Regions from separate parts of the Paenibacillus sp. FSL M7-1414 genome, predicted to be linked through region 2. Evidence: riboswitches for the same ligand, from Rfam matches in the RefSeq annotation. Region 2 holds a riboswitch; the other holds the start of a gene.

Region 1 (3,744 bases), 2.2 Mb from region 2:
ATCTCTTTCGTACGCTTGGGCGTTGCAATTTCAATCGTCTCTTCCATGTTCTTCATATGCTCACAATCCTTCACGTTCAATTTGCGCTAATGCTGTAGAGAACTCTTCCCGTGTAATCTGAAATACACTGAGACGTTTGTGGAACTGCTTACCGTTACAATAACCGATGCCTAGCAGATTGCCCATCTCCATACGACGTGCAGCAGCCTGCGGATGCACAATAAGTCCTGCCGCGATCAGGTCTTCCCAATCGATCAGGCTCGGAGCACCTTCGTATGAAGTATGTACGCGCGCCAACGCATGACGGATCGCCTCGGGTGAGGCATTCTCCACCCCAATGTCCCCTTTGCGCGTTGCATCGGCTTCCGGAATGAAGGCATGTTTGCAGCCTGGCACCTTGTTCGCAATAATTTTACGAATGCGTTCGCCAGCATGATCCGGATCTGTCAGTACAATGACTCCCCGTCTCTCCTGAGCAAGCGCAATCCGCTTCAGAATGCGTTGGTTGATGGCTGATCCACCTGTTTCTATGGTATCGGCTTCCACGGCCCGACGGATAGCTACCGTATCGTCACGGCCTTCCACCACAATGACTTCTTTTATCATGTTCCATTTCTTCCTTTCTAACGCAAAAAGAAGAGGAATATCCTCTTCTCTGCCAAACGGCGGGGGAGACTGAATTCAGACTCCTCCGCCACATATTCCGCATGAATCATTCATGCAACTATTTTATAGCATTCCCATTTCAAAGTAAAACGATTTTAGTTCGCTTCCGGCTTCACCGGACCGATCACGTAGACCGTCTTGCCTTTCTTACGTCCAAAATTCAGGGCATGCTTCACACTGTCATAATACACATCAATTTTGTTGCCTTTAATGGCACCGCCTGTATCTTCCGCACGACGGAATCCCAGACCTTCGATATATACCCACCAGCCAATTGGAATGACTTTGGGATCAACCGCAATGGTGCGCCCTTCCGTTACACGAGTACCGGAAGCTGTTTTAGTTCCAATGCCAGGCTCTTCGGAAGAGTAGGCAGTCATGGATACATTTTTAAGTACTTTGGAGTATTTAAAAGAAGTCCCGGATACGGTAATCACTTTGCTGCCCGAGGCAGATGTTTTCTTCGAGTTCGTTGTTGTAGCCTTTTTGGTTGTTGACGTTTGAGCCGATACGGTCTGAATCTCAGGTTCTTTCACGACCGGTTTTGCTTTGGTGCCGACAGCGATCACTTTATCTACACGATTATTCGCGACAGATTTGCCGACCATTTTTTTGGAGACCAATTCTCCATCCTGAAATACCTTTTCGATATGCTGCACAATTGTGCCTTCTTTGCCGTTCACAACGACACGGTTATCCCCTTTGTACAAGCTAGGGTCAGCCGTTTTAATGACTTTGTAAGCGATCGGCTGCTCTACTTCCACTGTACGCTTTGTTACGCGCACTACACGGATCTTCATCTCCGCTTTGATCGCAGTTCCAAGCGCCGGATACACTTTATCATTACTTTCAACTTGAATACCTGATTTTTGAATTGCATCTTCTACCGATGAATCGGTTGTATACAGAGTCTTGGTGTCTCCGTCTGCCGTAATGTTAACTGGAACGGCCCGCTCAATAACGATTCGGTCTCCATCTGTAATCGCCCCATTCATGGACATGGATACCTTATCGTGAGGGCTGACTGTGATCGACTGCTCCTCCAGCATTTCCTGAAGCATTCCTGTACGAGTCTCTACCACCTGAGCTTTGCCATCAATAACCAGCGAAATTTGTTTCCCGGCCTGACCGTAAACGACTAACAAGATCATGATTGTAAGCGCAATTGAGAAAATCGCGATCAATGCCATTTGACGCATGTTCTCATGCTTCCACCGCAACGCGAAAGACTTACTGGATGATCGTGACTCATGGGTCTCTTCTGGTTGGAATGTGCCCACTTCTCCGTCCTCCTTCATAGCCTCGCCGTCTAAAGTAATGCATGATGTCTTTGACGTGACTATACCAAATTTTCTACAGAACACAGATTGGACCAACATAATCCGGTTCTGCACCATGAATCAATCTTCGCAACATGATGTCATCCTCCTGAATACCTACCGTATGATGACAATATTTCTTTTATTCAAAAACAAAAAAGCCAAAGAAAGAGTGTAAGAGGAACTCTTTCGTGGCTTCCGAATGATTTTGAATATCGGAAATTCATGCACGAGGTTGCCTCTCTTTTTCCGCTTGCGAGGTTAGCTGTCGGGTTCGGGCGAAAGAGAGCCGCCCTATCTTGGGTCACCCGCTCATGGCGGACGCCCTTGAATTCACCCCGAGACCCAAAGAAGAAATCAAATACGGCTTCGCAGTTCCCTTCGCTGCTTTTGGGTCAGCGAACGTTGCGCATCGGCCAAATACACCGATGTTTAAGCCCTATTGGTTCCCCCGCTCTCCGTTAACGGAGACTCAGCGAGACTGATTCATGAAAGTAATGTTGTTTCATCGGAAAGTGTCCCTTTGTTCATCCCCCGAACATCTGTCCAATTTTCCGCACAACAATTCACTGAAAAGATGATATCCTGTTTTGATGCATGTTGTAAAGCGTTGATCAAGTACGTTTTTCTGAATATTTGGTTAAAATATTGTAATATTCTTGATTTATTTGGATCAAAGGGCAAATTACCTCCGCTTACCTGCCTTTTTCACCTCATTTGCTCGTTTTTTTACCGAATTCCAAATCGTTCCATGGCATTTTTGGTTGTTATTGCAGCAATTTCCTCCACCGAAATGCCTTTAATTTCCGCAGCTGCCTCTGCAACCAGACGTACATGCGCTGTCTCATTTCGCTTCCCACGATAAGGGTGAGGTGTCAAATATGGAGCATCTGTTTCAATGAAAAACCGGTCCATAGGAACCTTCTCCAGCACCTCTTTGGGCTGCTTTGCATTTTTGAATGTGATCGGTCCTCCGAAGGAGAGATGGAAGCCCATATCGAGACAACTTTTTGCTGTTTCCCAACTGCCCGAGAACGAGTGCATCACACCGCCAACTTCGCCAGCCTTCTCTTCACGCAAAATTCTTATGATATCCTCATGTGCATCCCGATTATGGATGACAATTGGCATGTTCACTTCACGCGCCAAAGCAATTTGTTGTCGTAATACACGATGCTGTATTTCTTTTGGTGAAGTATCCCAGTGATAATCCAATCCAATCTCACCGATCGCAACCACTTTTTCATGCTTGCATAAAGATGCAATCCACTCCAAATCGCCCTCCTGCATTGTGATCGCATCTACGGGATGCCACCCTACAGCTGCATATATAAAGTCATATGTTTCGGCGAGTTTCATTGTGGTTGGAATCGTCTCCCGGTTAAAGCCAATGTTGATCATGCGACCAACTCCTGCATCCACAGCACGCTGAATCATGTCCTCGCGGTCCTCGTCGAATTGTGGTGCATCCAGATGTGTATGTGTGTCGAACAGCATCATGTCTGTATCTCCCTTCATGTCGAAATAACGACTATCTTCTTTTTCAAAATCCAATTTGTAAAATTCAATAATTCAATGACTCATACATAAAACATTTTGGGTATCTGTGTATTACATCATTACGTTTGTCTCTTCACAACTACAATATATAGAAGATATACGGATATTCTGATCTATATATTGTTGATTTTGCTCATTCTGCCTACTTGCATTTACAAAATTATGTCGATCTACATATACTCCCCATTAAAGCAGATTA
Region 2 (3,744 bases):
ACCGGAACGTCACTTACGGAAGCTGCCATTGAAACAATCTACCCCGGTTACACTGGCTCCGGGTATGTTAACTTCAATGCGATGACTGGTTCGGCCATTCAATGGAACGGCATTAATAACACGACAACAGGTACCAAAAACGTAAAGTTTCGTTATGCGCTGGAAAGCGGCACTCGGAACCTCGACATTTTTGTGAACGGAACCAAAGTCATTAGCAACGAGCCCTTTCCGGCTACGGGAAGCTGGTCCACTTGGGTTGAAAAAACAATACAGGTCCCCATGAACACCGGGACCAATACATTGAAAGTGGTTACCACTGGATCGGAAGGACCGAATATTGACAGCGTTAATGTTACCGCAGCACAATAAACGTTCCGTATGGCTGATGGAAGACATTTGCTGTACGTGCAGCTAAGCACTAACCTCTTGAATACTCATCACTAAAGTTAGTGTTATATCAAAAAATGCAAAAAAAGACTCCTTAAGCGTTAGCTTAAGGAGTCTTTTTTTTTAGATGCGGTCGAGAGGACTCGAACCTCCACGGGGGTTAGCCCACACGGACCTGAACCGTGCGCGTCTGCCAATTCCGCCACGACCGCATATTGTATCTCCGTCATCCATATCGGCGACAAGAAATAATATATCATGCGTAATCTATCATGTCAACACTGAAAATAATAACAATAAAGCCCGAATCAGACGTCCATGTCGATTCGGGCTTTACCTTTAACTGCTGCAAATAGTTTGGTTCATTAAAACGGAAGCATACTACAAATTACAGCTTGGAAGGCCAGTTGCCATACCATGCATAACCGCCTCTTCTTTCTTTATCAATATCACTTAATTTGTATTTAACTACCCCGTCACGACCAATAAAGATTGGTTTATCTGTTCCGATCTCATAGAAGCGTGCCCAAATTGGTGCAGCTTTGGAATCAGCGATAATTTTACTATCTCCATTAGCTCTTTCATACTTGTAACCCGTAATTTTCACTTTGTTAAACCAAGCCTCCGCTCCTTTAATGGATGCGGTAATTTTAGCGTTAGCAGGTCTGGTTTTCAGAAATTTAACAATCGTTACACTCTCTCCAGCTGTCAACGATGGCACTTCGTAGATTCTTGCGCTCGCTGGTTTAAGAGAGCTGGAATCATGTTGTTGTCCCCATGCTGTAAGCTTACCACCTGAAATGACCTGTGTATTCAGAATCGCCTCCACACCTTTGGCAACTGAATTTTTACTGCGGTTAGCAAGCGTGCTGTCGATAAATGAGAAATCACCTTTGCGTGCTGCTACTTCATCCAGCATGATCATTACATTAATCATGGCATCATCATTGTAAGTGATGTGCTTGTGGTATCCGGAGCTTTGGTAAACTTGTGGCCACCCGCCGTTTGAATACTGCATGTTGATCAAAAAGTTAATTCCTTTGATTGCAGCTGTGGAGTAACGCGGATCATTCGTCTTTTTAAATTCCTTCGCCAATCTTCTAATTTCTGAGTATGTAGCCTTGTTGTCTATCGTGGACTTTGCCCACTCTCCACTTGTCTGTTTATAATCTTTTCTCCAACCTCCATCTGGCAGCTGGTTCTTCAAAATATCAGAAATACTCGCTGTAGTACCCGACGCATCTGCAGCAGATACCGTCCCTACAGGGAGAACTGCCATTCCAACTGCTGAGAACACCATCGTACATGCCAGGACAAAAGTAATTATTTTCTTCGCTTTCAAATGTAACACTCTCCTATGTTCGTTTTTATAAATCTTCCACTTCTACTTTACCTATGATACGCGTCTCTAAACCTCCTTTATTTGTATTTATCGCACAATAAAATCAATTTAAATCCAATATGTGGATTGGATAATCAGATAATATGCAAAAAATCGATTTTTGTCAATATATGCAACTTAATGAATATAATCTCTCTAATTCTACATAACGGAATAGTTCTTTTAACTCATGACAAACCTATCTATTTATCCAAATTCGTCTTAAACGAATCAATAATGACGTTTTTGTCATGAATGATACCCAAACTTGATCCCTTCTTTCATATAAAAACCTTAATTCCGCTAACATTGAGGTATTACGAAGGGTTTTAAATGGGTTTGACAATTACGCATTTATGCAATATAGTTTCAAATAGTTACAAAAACTTAATTATTCATTGCCGAGTTTCATGTTTGAGAACGGGGGAACCAATTTGGGTGAATTATTCTTATACATAGGAAATATAGGGAACCTTCTACCGAACCCTTAGCTAACTCCGTAGGCATCGAAGGGAGAACATTGATTTTGAAAAAACTGATTATCTCCATTTTTGGAGCAGCTGTATTATTTACATCCGGGGCAACAAGCACAGAGGCAAGCAGTATCAACTCCGTAGTGAACAACATGACAGGTATTCCTTACAAATGGGGTGGCACAACTGTAGCCGGCTTCGACTGTTCTGGTTTTATGAGATATCTTTTCAACAAATACAGCATTGAATTACCACGTACTTCGCAGCAGCAAGCCAAAGCAGGTACTCCCGTATCCAAGAGCAATGTTCGGACAGGTGATCTGGTGTTCTTTAATACAACAGGCAAAGGCATTTCACATACAGGTGTATATATCGGCGGCGGACAATTCGCTCATGCCTCCAGCAGTAAAGGTGTAAGCATCACGAAGTTATCGAATCCATACTTCAATGATCGTTATGTAACAGCACGTCGGGTAACTGGACAGTTTATGTATGATAAAATGTTAGGTAAAATGTGATTCACATACAAAAAGGCATCGGTTATTAACCGGATGCCTTTTTTGCACTTAAAAATGTATGTTGCATTGCTTACTAATGCAGCGCCTTCTGCACTCGCATCGCACCCTGAGACAGGGCATGTCCTCCACCAACAGCTCCAGCCACGGCTACGGTCTCCATAATCTCCTGATCTGTTGCGCCCTTAGCACGGGCTTCTTCTACATGGTAGAAGGTACATACCTCATTGTTGGCGAATAATCCAATGCCAAGCGCAATTAGCTGTTTTGTCTTCGCATCAATCACACCAGGTTGGAAACATTCTCCGGTAAACTCATGATACGACTTCACCACACCTGGCAGTACATCGCTTAATGCTCCAATCTGATCCTTGTAGGCATGAACTTTATCATTCATCAATGTCATGGCTTGTAGCACACCCTCTCGGCTATAGTTACAGATCTTCCTCACTGTACCTATCTTCTCTCCCGAGTGAGCCATTTATGCCAAGAAATCATGGTAATTCCAAACATTTAACGCGCATGGCTCTGCCATAATTATAAGCTGTTACTCACTAAGTGGACTCTGGCGCGGCTCGCTGAACAGCTGATAGCTGTAACCTCGGTCCAGCTTAACGACACGTCGATTCTGACGACGGATAAGTACCTGCTCGCCATCCCAGGCAACCACAATCCCCTTCACGTCGTTCGATTCCAGCTCGTCCCGTACTACTCTAACTTTCTCACCTGACAGACGCAGGGCGTCCAATTCTGTATCACTAATCATCTTCATGGCTCCTATATTTCAAATTTATTTACAAAAAGAGACCTAAATGAAAAGTCATTTAGGTCTCACGTGACTGTATTGGACTGTCATGTCATTCGAAATTATGTCCCGACTGAAAGTTACCGCTGCGCGTGCTCTTTGCTGTCGTTCTTCTCGAACCAAAAATCAAGCACTTTGGCGGACATCACACGTTCTTCAAGGTACTCCACTTGATGCGGTGTA

Evidence for each region. Region 2 has a riboswitch for cyclic di-AMP ahead of MHH92_RS10210 (C40 family peptidase). Riboswitches for the same ligand answer to the same signal wherever they lie in the genome.
Region 1: it holds a riboswitch for cyclic di-AMP, as region 2 does, so the genes downstream of both, MHH92_RS00150 (3D domain-containing protein) here and MHH92_RS10210 (C40 family peptidase) in region 2, are expected to answer to the same signal.

Annotation. Positions count from the first base shown of each region.
Region 1 covers NZ_JBBOOS010000001.1:31,747-35,490, reverse strand. The annotation lists gene rsmA (16S rRNA (adenine(1518)-N(6)/adenine(1519)-N(6))-dimethyltransferase RsmA) at 1-56, opposite strand, end outside; gene rnmV (ribonuclease M5) at 61-606, opposite strand; gene MHH92_RS00150 (3D domain-containing protein) at 762-1,946, opposite strand; cyclic di-AMP (ydaO/yuaA leader) riboswitch at 2,220-2,473, opposite strand; gene MHH92_RS00145 (TatD family hydrolase) at 2,715-3,485, opposite strand.
Region 2 covers NZ_JBBOOS010000001.1:2,233,809-2,237,552, reverse strand. The annotation lists gene MHH92_RS10225 (carbohydrate-binding protein) at 1-369, shown strand, start outside; tRNA gene MHH92_RS10220 (tRNA-Leu) at 516-599, opposite strand; gene pelA (pectate lyase) at 776-1,738, opposite strand; cyclic di-AMP (ydaO/yuaA leader) riboswitch at 2,158-2,289, shown strand; gene MHH92_RS10210 (C40 family peptidase) at 2,295-2,759, shown strand; gene MHH92_RS10205 (carboxymuconolactone decarboxylase family protein) at 2,833-3,162, opposite strand; gene MHH92_RS10200 (hypothetical protein) at 3,304-3,522, opposite strand; gene MHH92_RS10195 (hypothetical protein) at 3,642-3,744, opposite strand, start outside.